Regions from separate parts of the Blautia sp. MCC270 genome, predicted to be linked through region 2. Evidence: predicted binding sites of a transcription regulator. Region 2 holds the regulator's gene; each other region holds the start of a gene.
The links. The regulator HrcA, encoded in region 2, represses chaperone genes, less so after heat shock. The targets are predictions, from matches to a motif close to TGTTAGCACTCNNNNNNNNNGAGTGCTAACA.
Positions count from the first base shown of each region.

Region 1: the regulator HrcA is predicted to act here: its motif matches at 1,267-1,297, upstream of groES (co-chaperone GroES).
Region 3: the regulator HrcA is predicted to act here: its motif matches at 1,778-1,808, upstream of GPK58_RS12940 (Hsp20/alpha crystallin family protein).

Region 1 covers NZ_WQQD01000038.1:27,156-32,165, reverse strand. Annotated here, with positions in the region: gene GPK58_RS13255 (hypothetical protein) at 199-432, opposite strand; gene GPK58_RS10365 (MATE family efflux transporter) at 462-956, opposite strand; gene groES (co-chaperone GroES) at 956-1,243, opposite strand; gene rlmH (23S rRNA (pseudouridine(1915)-N(3))-methyltransferase RlmH) at 1,359-1,838, opposite strand; gene GPK58_RS10350 (FtsK/SpoIIIE family DNA translocase) at 1,835-4,582, opposite strand; gene GPK58_RS10345 (undecaprenyl-diphosphate phosphatase) at 4,606-5,010, opposite strand, start outside.
Region 2 covers NZ_WQQD01000001.1:59,238-64,247, reverse strand. Annotated here, with positions in the region: gene GPK58_RS00295 (glycoside hydrolase family 172 protein) at 1-802, shown strand, start outside; gene GPK58_RS00290 (ABC transporter substrate-binding protein) at 818-2,071, shown strand; gene hrcA (heat-inducible transcriptional repressor HrcA) at 2,248-3,291, shown strand; gene grpE (nucleotide exchange factor GrpE) at 3,309-3,944, shown strand; gene dnaK (molecular chaperone DnaK) at 3,998-5,010, shown strand, end outside.
Region 3 covers NZ_WQQD01000103.1:50,654-55,663, reverse strand. Annotated here, with positions in the region: gene GPK58_RS12945 (nucleoside hydrolase) at 1-785, opposite strand, end outside; gene GPK58_RS12940 (Hsp20/alpha crystallin family protein) at 1,190-1,627, opposite strand; gene GPK58_RS12935 (YibE/F family protein) at 2,046-2,792, opposite strand; gene GPK58_RS12930 (YibE/F family protein) at 2,789-3,889, opposite strand; gene GPK58_RS12925 (PTS transporter subunit EIIC) at 4,084-5,010, opposite strand, start outside.

The DNA.
Region 1 (5,010 bases), on a different contig from region 2:
GAGTATACCTCTTTTCCCACCAGTTTAATATGATATAGGCAAGATAATACTATACCATATTACCTTTGTCAAGCTGTCCCTGGCTCTTCAGAGATTTTTTTACTGCATTTCGTTAAAGCTTGTATTTATTCTACATACAGATCACACAGGCGTCAAGATAAATTTTCTGTATCTTGCCTCTGCTATATATATATTTCCTTAATTCGTCATATTTTTGATCCAGTGTCCGTAATTGCACTTCAAAAATGCAGGCACGCATTTAAAGATCTGATCTGCATTTAGGCAGCATACCACCACTGCCGGAGATGCCTTGCCCACAAATGCCATAAACATGGACAGAGGGATCACGATCCCCCAGATACTGATCAGGTCCACCTTCATGGAATAAGCGATGCTTCCGCTTCCCCGGATGATACCACCATTTGTTGGCATCTGATAGGACATTCCTACCATTACTACACTTAAGTCATTACCGAAAGCCCGAAGGCAACCCCTGCAATTTCCACACAGCGCAGTGTAGCAAGCAGGATCTGCGTCACTGCAAAGAAAAAGTAAGTAAACCGGATGATCGCCAGATAGGAAAGACCGGCTTCGATAATCGTCTGGTCTGTTGTAAAAAGCCCCAGCAGCTGTGTTGGAAAAAGGCTGGCCAGGATAAACAGCATAAGGGCAATAAAAAAGCCTGTGCGCATGGCCCAGGCACCGATCTTCCTTACCGGCTCTGTCTCTTTCTTTCCCCAGTACTGACTTCCGAATATGACAAGTCCGTCTCCCAGCGCCATAAGCAGCTGCTGAAAGACGAACTGTACCTGGTTTACGGTGGTCACACCGGATAATGCAGTTTCGCTGAAGGCTCCAAGCATAATGTTATCAGCAAGATTGACACTTAAGGTCACTACATTCTGCAGCACCAGCATGGAGCATAATTTCAGAAAATTACGATAAAAATTCTTCATCAGTCTTTTACGATGGCAATGATATCATCTGCGTTGATCACCAGATATTTCTCACCCTCATATTTGATCTCGGTTCCTGTGTATTTTCCGTAGATCACACGGTCGCCCGGCTTTACCTGTACCGGTACTTCTTTACCGTCTACGACCTTACCGCCACCTACTGCGATAACCTCTGCCTGCTGGGTTTTCTCCTTGGAGCTGTCCGGAAGTACGATGCCGGATGCGGTTTTGTCTTCTGTCTCAAAATATTTTACGATAACTCTGTCTGCAACTGGTTTTAATGCCATATTCATTTCCTTCTTTCTGTGATTATTAGCACTCTTGAGCTTCGAGTGCTACTCTTTTTTTATCATACTACATATCCGAAAATTGTCAAGATATTTGCAGATATGTAGTATGATATTATTTATGATAGGGCTCTCCGCTGATGATACGATAGCTGCGGTAGATCTGTTCCAGAAGGATCACACGCATCAGCTGATGAGGAAATGTCATCTTCGAAAAGCTTAAAGCATAGTCTGATCTCTTCAGTACTTCTTTTCCAAGACCAATAGAGCCGCCGATCACAAACTGGATATGGCTGGTCCCACGTATTCCCAGCTCGTTGATCTTCCGTGCGAAGTTCTCAGAGGTCAGCTGTTCGCCTCCGATCTCCAGAGTGATCACAAACGCATCATCCCGGATATATTTAAGAAGACGCTCCCCTTCCTTGTTCCGAATGGCATCTTCTACTGTTTCGCTGGCATTATCCGGTGTTTTTTCGTCGGACACTTCTATGATCTCCAGCTTGCAGTAACGCCCAAGGCGCTTGGAATACTCCGCAATGGCATCCCGCAGATATTTTTCCTTGATCTTCCCTACTGTCAGGATACTTATTTTCATCCGCCGTTCTCCTCCAGATAATTCTCAAATTCTTCTGCTGACATCAAAACCTTCCTTGGCTTGGTTCCTTCCTCCGGACCTACCACTCCTGCGTCACAAAGCTGATCCATGATCCTTGCCGCACGGTTAAATCCGATCTTGAACATACGCTGAAGCATACCGATGGAGGCCTTTTCCTTCTCAATGATAAATTTACCGGCTTCTGTAAAATAGACATCTCTGTCACCGCCGCCGGCTCCTCCCGGGACACCGGCTGTATTGACCTGCTTCTCAATGGAGGTATCATAAACAGCACCCTGATTTTTGTCAGAAACATATTCTACGACTGCACTGACCTCCTCATCTGAAACAAAAGCGCCCTGCAGTCTGGCCGGCTTCTGATACCCCTGAGGATAAAACAGCATATCGCCCTTGCCAAGAAGCTTCTCAGCACCGTTCATATCCAGGATCGTCCTGGAATCCACACCGGAGGATACGGAAAATGCGATCCTGGACGGCATATTGGCCTTGATCAGACCTGTGATGACATTGACCGATGGCCTCTGGGTAGCAATGATCAGATGGATACCTGCTGCACGTGCCAACTGGGCCAGACGGCAGATCGCATCCTCAACTTCTCCCGGTGCAACCATCATAAGATCCGCAAGCTCGTCCACGATGATCACGATCTGCGGCATCTTCTCAGGTGCCTTTTCTCCCTCCGGGACCCGCATATTGGCAACCTTTTTGTTATATTCTCCAAGATTACGTACCCCATATTCCGCAAAGGCATTGTAACGGCTGGTCATCTCGGAAACAGCCCAGTTCAGCGCACCGGCCGCTTTCTTCGGATCTGTGACCACCGGAATGAACAGGTGCGGGATCCCGTTATATACACTGAGCTCCACCACCTTCGGATCGATCATGATCAGACGCACCTCATCCGGTGTAGCCTTATAAAGGATGCTGATGATTAGCGTATTGATGCAGACGGATTTTCCGGAGCCGGTTGCTCCGGCGATAAGAAGATGCGGCATCTTGGCAATATCTGCCACTACCGGTTTTCCGGCAATATCCTTACCTGCTGCAAAGGACAGCTTGGATTTTGCATTTTTAAACTCCTCTGACTGAAGAAGATCCCGCAGCATGACCGGGCTGTTCTCCTTGTTCGGAACCTCGATCCCCACGGCTGCCTTTCCCGGTATCGGTGCTTCGATGCGGATATCCGGTGTAGCAAGATTCAGCTTGATATCATCGGAAAGACCAACGATCTTGCTGACCTTCACACCCATTTCCGGCTGCAGCTCATAGCGGGTAACGGTAGGTCCGCAACTCACATTGGTAATGGTTACATTAACACCGAAATTATGCAGGGTTTCCTGAAGCTTCTGTGCCGTTTTACGCAGATGTGCATCGGAATCTCCCTGAGATCTGCCATCTCCGCGCTTCAGAAGCTTCAGCGGCGGATACTGATATGGTTTCTTCTCCGGAGCTTCCCCCTGGCTGATCTCATGCTGGATATTTCTGATTCCATGCTCGATCTCTGTCTGAGATGACTTCGGGTTTCTGGAGGGCTGATGGGATGCCTTCTGTTCAGCTTCCGGCTGAGGATCCTCCTTTATCTCAGCGGGAACGGCTACATTTCCTGTTTCCCGGGAAGCTTTTGCTGCTGCAGCTGTCTTTGCCGGCAGGATCTGCTGCATCTCGGGAATATCTACATCCTCGTAGCCGGCATAAGCATCCTCCTCTTCGGCTTCCTGCATTTCTCTTTCGAAATCCGGCTCCTCCGACTCTTCCCGGGCCGGCTGCGGCTGTGAACGATGGATCTGGAATTCCAGCGGCTGAGCATGCTCCTCCGGCTTCTCATCAGGCCCTGGATCCTCTTCTGTCAGATCTGTATCTGCCGGAAGTACAGCCTTTTGTTCATCGAGGAAAGAAGGAAGATTAAATTCTCCCTCCCGGTTCGCCTTCACCGCAGCCTGTCTTTCTTTCTGCGATCTTCTTGTTTTTTTCTTTTGTTTTTTTGAGATATTTTCCGGATCTTTCTCTGTAAGGGCAAGTTCTTCTTCCTCCAGCTCTTCTTCCAGCCGGCGGATCTTCTCCGCTCTTTTTTCCGCACGGATCTTTCTGCGAAGCTCCTTCTGCTTTTCTCTGTCCGGCTGTCCCTCAAGATAAGCTTCTCTGCCCTCTCTTGCTGCATCTGTAAAAAAGTCCAGGATCTTATTCATAAATCCGAAGAAGGATCTCTGTGTTATGATGATGAGAGACACAAGAAGCACCAGAACGATGATCACAGTTCCGCCCACAACGCCAAAAGCGGATGCTGTGGAAATACATACTGCACCACCGAATACTCCACCGCCGGTACGGTATTCCGAACTCAGTGAATAATAATCCGAAAACGTGGTACTTGGCGTATAGCCCTCTGTGATCAGCTGAAGAAAGCCGCAGAGGAACACAAAAAATACCACGCCCGCCAGTACCTTTTTGTAGGCAAGGCGGTTGGTATTGTTCACGATCAGGAACGTAACTCCGGCAAAAAGCAGGATCGGGAAAATATATGCACAAAGTCCCATGATGCCAAAGCATACGGCACTGATGGCATTTCCTACGATCCCTCCCATACCAAATGCACTGATCATCAAGATCAGGCAGGCCGCAAACATCACAAGGATCAGGATCTCTGTCTGAAAGCGGTTACCGACAGGCTGCTGCTTCGCCGCAGGTTTTCTTTTTCTTTTTTTTGTCGTTTTTGAAGCTGCCATTGTCAGACTCCTCCCAGTTGATATCAAATATAATTCGCTGCCAGAATAAGGATTCCGGCTGCAAAAGAATAAAATGCAAAATAACGCAGTCTGACCTGATTCGAAAGCTTAAGCATAAAACGGATCACCAGATAGCCTGTGATCCCGGCCACGATCATTCCAAGAACATAAGTAAATCCCTGGCCAACAGTCATATGAACAGAAGTGAACTCTCCCATCTCCACAAAAAAAGCTCCCACCACGGCCGGAATGCTCATCAGCAGCGAATATTTCACTGCAAACTTCCGTCCGAGGCCGCAGAAAAGTCCTGCGCTCATGGTAAGTCCAAGCCTGGAAAGTCCCGGAAACACAGAAAGACCCTGGCAGATACCCATCCACATAGCATCTCCGAAGCTGGTTTCTTTTGTTCCCTTGCTGCCATTGACATT
Region 2 (5,010 bases):
GGAAACTCCTTCCGTGGAAAGTCCTCTGGGCGATTTCTTCTGCTGCGGATTCGGAAGGGAATGTTTGGTAAATTCTGTTCCTGTGGCTGTTGTTCCAAGCAGGGGATTTAACTGCTATTTCCCGATGCCGTTTAAGAAGAAAGCAAAGATCACACTGGAAAACCAGCATGCAAATAAAATCCCGGCTTTCTTTTATCAGGTAGATTACTGTCTCTATGATGAGCTTCCGGAAGATATTGCTTATTTCCATGCACAGTGGAGAAGGGAACGGTTGACAGAAAAAACAAAAGATTATACAATTTTGGATGGAGTAAAAGGAAAAGGCCATTATATAGGAACCTACATGGCACTTACCACACTGGAACGTTACTGGTGGGGCGAGGGAGAAATGAAGTTTTATATTGACGGGGATGAGGAGTATCCGACCATCTGCGGAACAGGAACGGAAGATTACTTTGGAGGTTCCTGGAGCTTTGCCAAACAGGTGGATGGAAAAACCGTAGAACAGAATTATAACACACCATATCTGGGATATCCGTATTATTCTGCCCATGACGAACTGATCCACAATTTTTATCATAATGATGACTGCCCGCCAATGCGAGGCTTTTACAGATGGCATTTACAGGATCCGATCTGCTTTGAAGAGGATCTTCGCGTTACGATTCAGCAGATAGGCGTCGGATACCGTGGCCTGTTTGAACGACAGGATGATGTGGCAAGTGTAGCGTACTGGTATCAGACACTTCCTCATGCACCGTTCCAGCCGTTGATGTCAAAAGAGGATAGATGGCCCAGATAAAAAGGGTGGTAGAGATTGAAAAAACAGGTATTTTGCGGGGTATTTGCCCTGGCTCTGGCAGTGACAGGATGTGGAGTCCAGAAGAAGGAGGCTGCATCTGATATTGTGCCGGAGAATAGACAGGAACTGACGATCCTTCATATGGATGCAGACATAGAGGGCTTTGATTCTTTTATCAGTCAGGCGGAAAAGGATCTTGGAATAGAGATCCATATCGAAAAATGTCCGGCTAATGCGGACAACCGCCAGGCCAAAATAGCAACTCTTCTGACATCAGGAGATGATTCTGTTGATCTGATCACAGTAAATGATGAGATGATATCCGAATTTAAACATAAGGGATTTCTTCTTCCGTTGGAAGATACGGTTATGACAGAGGAGACAGCGGCGAATTTTCCACAGGAATACCTGAAAGAAATATGCATGTCAGACGGACATATTTTTTCGGTACCGTTCAAAATGGATATTATGGCATTCTGGGTGAACCAGGAATTGCTGGATCAGGCTGGTCTGGACAGACTCTCCTGTCTCAGTGATCTTGAGATCCTTCAGAAAAAGCTTCAGAATACGGGAAAATATGCATACGGGGATGCATGGGAGATTTCTTACATATATAATAGTATCAGCGAGTATGTCGATTTTTTCGGAGGAGATTATACAGACTGGACGGATCCGAAAACAAGAGAAGCGGCAGAATATATGAAGCGAATGCTGGATACAGGGATGATATCAGAGGAGAATCTGATCGACCAGCATGACCAGCTGAATGAAAAATTTATAAACGGCCAGTATGGATGTATGTTCATGTATACCGGTGCGTTGAGTACCTTTCAGAATGCAGGCGTGTATAGAAAAGATAAGATCCATATGGCACCATTTCCGGAATTTGACGAGAAGGTGACCAATATCGCAACCTGGCAGTATGTACTGAATAAAAATTCTGATCATAAAGAAGCAGCTCTGAAGTTCCTTCAGTATGTGTCCGGATATGAGGCCAGTAAAAATTACGGACAGCTGACAAAAATGTGTCCGGCAAGACTGGATGTGATCGAGGATAAGAATTTTGATCTGGATGGCATTGAAATGATCCGGCAATATCTGAAAGATTATAAGCTGAAGGCAAGACCACTGTGTGCCGATTCCATAGAAGCTGTTTCGTCCATGGGAACGGAATTTCAGAAATATGTGCTGGGACAGAAAACAGAAGCGGAATTTTTTGCCGGGGCACAGAACTGCATAGACCAGTATTACAAAAAAGCATCGTACTGATGCTTTTTTTGTTTTGAAAAAATAAGAACTTTTTTTCAAAACATATTGACAAATATTTTACATGGTGATATCTTAAAGACTGTAGATGTTAGCACTCCACTAAAATGAGTGCTAACAGATGTAAAAAAAGAATCAACATCCGTCAGGAAAGAATAAAAAGGAAAGGAGATGGATTCATGGAAGAGGTGTTGAATGAGCGCAAGCAAAAAATCTTAAAAGCAATCATCAAGACCTATATGGAAACCGGAGAACCGGTTGGCTCCAGGACCATTTCCAAGTATGCGGATCTCAATGTCAGTTCCGCAACGATCCGAAATGAAATGTCAGACCTGACAGATATGGGCTATATCGTCCAGCCTCATACCTCAGCAGGAAGGATTCCTTCCGATAAAGGCTACAGACTTTATGTTAATGAGCTGATGAAGGAGAAGGAAGCAGAGGTTGCAGAGTTACGGGATCTGATCATTGAGAAGACAGATAAGATGGATAAGGTGCTTAAGAAAGTTGCGAAGGTTCTTGCCTCCAATACCAATTATGCCACCATGGTTTCTGTTCCGCAGTACAGCGGCAACAAGATCAAATTTATCCAGTTGTCGAGAATGAGCGATCTTCAGCTTGTGGCTGTGGTTGTCAGTGATAACAACACAGTCCGGAACCAGATCATCAATCTGGATGAGGAAATGGATGACCAGACGATCCTGAAACTGAATCTTCTTCTTAACACCAATCTTAATGGTGTTCCGATCCAGGATATCAACCTTGGGATGATCGCCAGACTGAAGGAACAGGCAGGCAGCCACAGCGGTGTGGTGGCCACAGTTCTGGATGCGGTGGCAGCCACTATTCATGTGGAAGAGGAAGACATGGAAATCTATACTTCAGGTGCAACCAACATCTTCAAGTATCCGGAGCTTGCCGATAAAGAGAAGGCAACGGAACTGATCTCCGCATTTGAGGAGAAACATGAACTTGCCGATCTTGTAAAAGAACAGATGTCAGATGGAGAGAATACAGGAATTCAGGTTTACATTGGCGATGAGATGCCGATCCAGACCATGAAGGACTGCAGCATTGTAACTGCCAGATATGAACTGGGAGACGGAATGTACGGAACCATCGGGATCATCGGTCCCAAACGAATGGATTATGAGAATGTAGTGGACAGTCTGAAGGAACTGAAGAATCATCTGGATGACGTTTTGAAAAAGAAGAAAACTTAGAAAGGCGGTAGAAAAAAGTGTCGGAGGAAACAAAGAAAACATCCGAAGAGCAGGAAGCGGAGAAGGAAATCCCCGTAACTGACGGAAATCAGGAAGAAGAAAACCTGACACCGGAGGGAGAAGATCTGCCGGAGGAAGAAAACAAGACTCCAGGCGAAGACGCTGCCTCAGAGGATAAAAAAGAAGAGAAATCAAAAACTTCCTTCTTCGGAAAGAAGAAAAAAGATAAATCAGAGCAGAAGGTAGAGGAACTTACTGATCGCCTGAAGCGAACCATGGCTGAATTTGATAATTTCCGTAAAAGAACAGAAAAAGAAAAATCCAGCATGTACATCATCGGAGCAAAAGAAATCGTTGAAAAGATCCTGCCGGTTGTGGATAACTTCGAAAGAGGCCTTGCACAGGCACAGGAAGGAGATGCTTTTGCAGATGGAATGAAAATGATCTACAAGCAGCTTACCACAACACTGGATGACCTCGGTGTGAAACCGATCGAAGCAGTGGGAAAAGAATTCAATCCGGATTTCCACAACGCAGTGATGCATGTGGAAGATGAAGAGGTTGGAGAGAATATCGTGGTGGAAGAATTCCAGAAGGGTTACACCTACAAGGATTTCGTAGTACGCCACAGTATGGTGAAGGTTGCGAACTAACTGACAACAAACTTTATTTTAACAGATACAGACTAAAACAGGAGGAAAAAATCATGGGAAAGATTATTGGTATTGACTTAGGTACAACAAACAGCTGTGTAGCCGTAATGGAAGGTGGACAGCCAACAGTTATCGCAAATACAGAAGGCGCAAGAACAACACCATCCGTTGTAGCATTCACAAAAACAGGAGAGCGTCTGGTAGGTGAGCCTGCAAAACGTCAGGCAGTTACAAACGCAGACAGAACAATCTCCTCAATCAAAAGAGAAATGGGTACCGATTACCGTGTAACGATCGATGAGAAGAAATACTCTCCACAGGAGATCTCCGCAATGATCCTTCAGAAACTGAAAAAGGATGCAGAGGCTTATCTTGGTGAGAAAGTAACAGAGGCAGTTATCACAGTTCCGGCTTACTTCAACGATGCTCAGCGTCAGGCAACCAAAGATGCAGGTAAGATCGCAGGTCTTGATGTAAAACGTATCATCAACGAGCCTACAGCAGCAGCTCTTGCATATGGCCTTGACAATGAGAAAGAGCAGAAGATCATGGTATACGACCTTGGTGGTGGTACATTTGATGTATCTGTTATCGAGATTGGTGATGGCGTTATCGAGGTTCTTTCCACAGCTGGTAACAACCGTCTTGGTGGAGATGACTTTGATAAGAAGATCACAGACTACATGCTTTCCGAGTTCAAGAGAACAGAGGGCGTAGATCTTAGCAACGATAAGATGGCTCTTCAGAGACTGAAAGAGGCAGCTGAGAAAGCTAAGAAAGAGCTTTCTTCCGCAACAACAACAAACATCAACCTTCCGTTCATCACAGCAACTGCTGAGGGACCGAAGCATTTCGATATGAACCTTACAAGAGCTAAATTTGATGAGCTGACACATGATCTTGTAGAGATGACAGCAGAGCCGGTTCGCCGTGCACTGTCTGATGCAGGTATCACAGCTTCTGAGCTTGGCCAGGTACTTCTGGTTGGTGGTTCTTCCCGTATCCCGGCTGTACAGGATAAGGTAAGACAGTTAACTGGCAAAGAGCCAAGCAAGAACCTGAACCC
Region 3 (5,010 bases), on a different contig from region 2:
AGGAATACTTTTTCTGTTTTAAAGAACTCCGGATGGATGAGATACATAAACGGTACAGCAGCATGGATACTTGCCACGCAGCGATATTTGGAAAAATTTTCAAGTACGTAGCCAGCCATATCTCCACAGGCTCTGGCTGCCGGATCACCGGACTGGCACAGCTTCATGATCTGGTTTCTGGTGAGATTACATTTCAGGGTAGCATCCAGTCCACACATGATCAGTGGGATTCCGGAATCGAATACGATCTTTGCCGCCTCCGGATCTGCGTAGATGTTGAATTCCGCTGCCGGTGTGATGTTTCCGCCTTTTGCTGCGCCGCCTGTAAAAACAATTTTTCTGATCTTATTCTTTATTTCAGGAAAAACCTTCAACAGAAGTGCAAGATTAGTCATTGGTGCAGTTTCGATCATTACTACCTGCTCGCCCTCCGGAATGGCATTCAGAATGTCACGGATAAAAAGCACTGCATTGTCAGAAGCAGCCTCTGATTTTGCTTCCGGCAGTACGCAATGACCAAGCCCTGTCTCTCCGTGAAATTCTTCCGCATAAATTGCCGCTTTCACAAGAGGACGGTCCTGGCCTCCTGCCACCGGAACCTTCAGTCCGTAAAAATCCACCAGCTCCAGTGCATTTTGGGTCACTCTTTCTATCCTGGTACTTCCTGCAGATGTCGTCACTGCAAGCAGCTCCAGTTCATCCTGATGTGCTGCCGCATATGCCAGTGCGATCCCGTCATCGATTCCGGGGTCACAGTCCATGATAACCTTGATCTTATCTCCCATATATTCACCTCTGTAAAAACTCTTTCCCCACTTTTATAATATTGCCGAATTTCCGCTGTTTACCTGTTCCAAGTATAACAGAGTGAGGAAAGAGTGTAAAGTTAATCAGAATTCGTTACTGTTCACTCCGTTCTCAGCAACACGCTTCGCGGAATATTACCAGTAAACAGTAATCAGAATTCACCTCTGTACTTCAGGCTGAAACGTAAAGAACCCCTCTGCCGGGCATTGGCAGAGGGGTTGAAAAAAGGGGGTTATATTCATTTATATAAACAAATGCGATGTGCAATTTGGAGCTTTAATATTTGCAATATCCGTTTGGGTTGTTCCGGATATTGTTATTATGCTATATCCCATCACCCAGGACTTGCAATCCAGTACCGGGGCTTCACAATAAATGCTGATCAATCAATAGAAACAAATTTCTTCTCTTCTGCTTCTTTCTTGGTCTCTTCCTTCGGGAAGGTTACATGAAGGATTCCGTTCTCATATTTCGCATGGATATCTTCATGCTTAATGCTCGAGCCTACATAAAAGCTTCTGTTGCAGGTTCCTGTATAACGTTCTCTGCGAACATATTTACCTTTATCATCCTTCTCGTCCTTCTTCTCTTCTCTGGTTGCCTGAATGTTCAGATAACCATTCTTCAGCTGGATCTTCACATCCTCTTTCTTAAATCCCGGAAGATCGATCTCCAGTTCATAATTGCCATCTACATCACGGATATCTGTCTTCATCATATCCTTCACCTGAGGATAAGCATTGGCAGCTGCCTGACGGCCTGTCGGATATCCCATAAAATCATCAAATAAATCTTCTCCGAAAATACTTGGCATTAACATAACTCATTCCTCCTGATCTATATTCGCTGCGTGCTGCGCAGGCGTTTTTAATTTACTGTTTCTGAAAACATCTGCAAATTCTGTAAGAACTTTCTCCGGAAGATTTCTTTTTTCTCTCTTCCTTTGTTCTGTATGTACTATAACACGCATTATTAGCACTGTCAAGAGGCGAGTGCTAATTTCACACTTTCTTCACATTTCACGTAATTTTACGATCCATTTTTCCGATACATATGTCTGAAGCGCCGAAGATAGACGGACTCCCAGGATCAGAAATGGAACTGCCTGTAAAAGCACTCCCATAAATACATAAATATAATAACTGCTTTCATAAAAGAGAGCCCACGTCTGCTGAATACAGGAAAGAACATCTGTATCGGGACCATGGATTCCGTATTCAGTGCAGTGGAGATATGCTTCATGAGATCTGTCGAATAATACATCTGATCGATACCGGGACGGTAATAAGGCAGGCTACCGCACCAGATAGCATGACTGCAACATCCTGGAATAGGAACTGGGAATTAAGAATGATCTCCAGGCTATATTGCTGTGTCTGAATGTATGAAAATAATAAAATAGTTCCTCCAAGATAAGCAAACAGCAACGTATTTACCGTTGTACCGATAATTTCTTTCCCAACCTGATAGCCGGAAGCTGTAAGCTCTTTCGCTGTCAGACTGTTTTTATGAGTCCAGACTTCATATACAGAAGATGTTACAGATAATGCTGTATCGATAACAGCCCCAAGAGTACTGAAAACAGTTACAAATATTCCTACATGAAGCATGTTAATATGAAGGTCCGTACTGTAATAATACATAAAATCGTCTTCCGAAATCTGCAGCTCATTTAACCCGTAACTTCCTGATCTCCATGTAATAATATAAATCGGAATAAACAAAAGTAACATTACCAGCAGTGTAGCCAGAAAAGCCGCCCGCGTCTTTGGATTATTTCCGTTCTGATAAAACAGAGAAATATAACAGACACCTGCACCTGCCACCAATATCAGGAGCAGTACAGGAAAACCGGCAGACATCAGCATAATTGAAAAAAACAAAATTACAATATTCCCCGCCAGTGTCATAATTGACATGGCTCCACGCTCTCCGCCAATCAAGATCACCAGAAAAATTAAAATCAATGCAAGAAAAATGATCATTCTCTGACACCCCTTTTCCGTGATGGTATTTTCATAATCACTGAAGCAATAAAAACAGATACCGGTATTGCCAGTACAATTCCAATACTTTCTATCAGAAAACGACAGATATCATATGGAATGTGGTATCTCACGATCGTTACAAAGCTTATATCATTATTCATCTTAAGTATGAACATGGGAATCATGCCGCTTGCCAAAACAAACAGCAGTACATTTATCATGGTTCCCATAATATCATATCCGATTTCACGACCGGAATGTATCAGTCTTCTCAGAGAAACCGATGGATTTTTCCGCACGATCTCTCCTACTGCTGCGCTGATCGTCACCGTCACATCCATAATTGCACCAAGTCCTGTCAGCATAATATCTGCCCAGAATATATCTGCTGAATTGCCTGTACTTCCAAGGTATTCCAGATTGGAATAATCCAGATCTCCGTACATATAAATAGAAAATTCAAACAATGCCATGATCAGAAACAGAACACACAGTGTTGAAAGAACTGAGGAAAATGTTTTTCTATGAATTCCATTTAAGCAGATCAATGTAGTCAGTGAAAAAAGAACTGCGATGACATTACAGATATTTAAAATATTTTTCCCTTCTGTAAAAGCCTGAAATCCATACGCAAATATGACTGTATTCAGTATCAGTGATATGATCGTGTAAAATCCCTGCTTTCCTGTAATGCAGATCAGAAGAAAAAATAATCCTCCTGCCAGTAATGCCAGATACCCATCCCTTTTTACAGAACGTATCGTTTTTCCGGGGCTTTCCTTTGAACCGCTTAAAAGAACGGTGTCTCCTTTATGATATTTCTTGGTCTGAACCTGAGAAGATGTATATTCATTAGAGACCGTTATTTTTTCCCCTTTATGCGAACCGTTTAATATCCGTGCCGTAATATTCTGAGTATAGTAATATTCTTTTGAGCCCCTGGTTCCTTCTCTGCTCAGAGTCTGTTTTTCTGTTACGGAACATATTTTTGCCAGCGGTGTATGATAAAATCGGGAATTACAGCAGGTAAACAGAACAAAAATAATATATATGCCGGCTAAAAGATATTTTTTGTGAAATATGCAGGATTTCATTAACTTCATTCCCCCTGTAGAAATATTGCAATCGTAAACGCACTGACCGGTTGCCTTTTATCGAAGTAACATTGTACGCTTTTTGAAAGTATCGGTCAATATAAGGTATACAAAAAACAGCAGCAGAACCGTTTTTACAGTTCTGCTGCTGCCCCCATAATTATTTTAACAAATACCTGACTTCAAAAAAGCCATTATTTACAAAGCGCAGAAAATGCATCTGCAACAAACTGAACCTTGGTTCCGATAATAACCTGTACAGAAGTTTTTCCAGGTTTGATCACGCCTGCAACACCTGCAGATTTGATCACCTTATCATTTACAGCTGTAATATCCTTAACCTCAAGTCTCAGTCTTGTGATGCAGTTATCGATGCTTGTGATGTTCTCTTTTCCGCCACAGCCTTCAAGGATCTTCGCGGCAATAGCAGTATAGTCATCATTTGCAAGCTCGATATTCTTCTCTGCCTCAAGATCGTCATCGTCTTCTCTTCCCGGAGTCTTCAGATCAAATTTCTTGATGGCAAAAAGGAATACAACATAGAATACGATAAATGCTGCAATTCCAAGAGGAAGGATGAGCCATGTCTTCTGTGCTGCCGGAAGTGAGGATGAGAAAAGTAAATCCATCGCACCGGCGGAGAAGCTGAAGCCTGCACGGAATCCAAGAGCAACTGTGATCATGGTAAAGATACCGTAAAGTAATGAATAGATCACATAGAGGCCAGGAGCAAGGAACATAAATCCAAACTCGAACGGCTCAGTTACACCACAGATAAATGCACAGATCGCTGCAGATGCAACAAGACCGATCGCGATTTTTTTCTTTGCAGGTTTCGCACATCTTACCATTGCAAGTGCTGCACCAGGAATACCAAACATCATACATGGGAAGAATCCGGACATGTACATTCCAAGGCTCCAGGATACATCTGCAGAGGTTTCACCTGCCCAGAAGTGCTGAAGATCACCAAGTCCGATGGTGTCAAACCAGAATACATTGTTCAGTGCGTGATGTAATCCGGTAGGGATCAGCAGACGGTTCAGGAATGCATAGATACCTGCACCAACAACATCCATACCTGCAACTGCTTTTCCTAATGCTACAAGTGCACTGAAAAG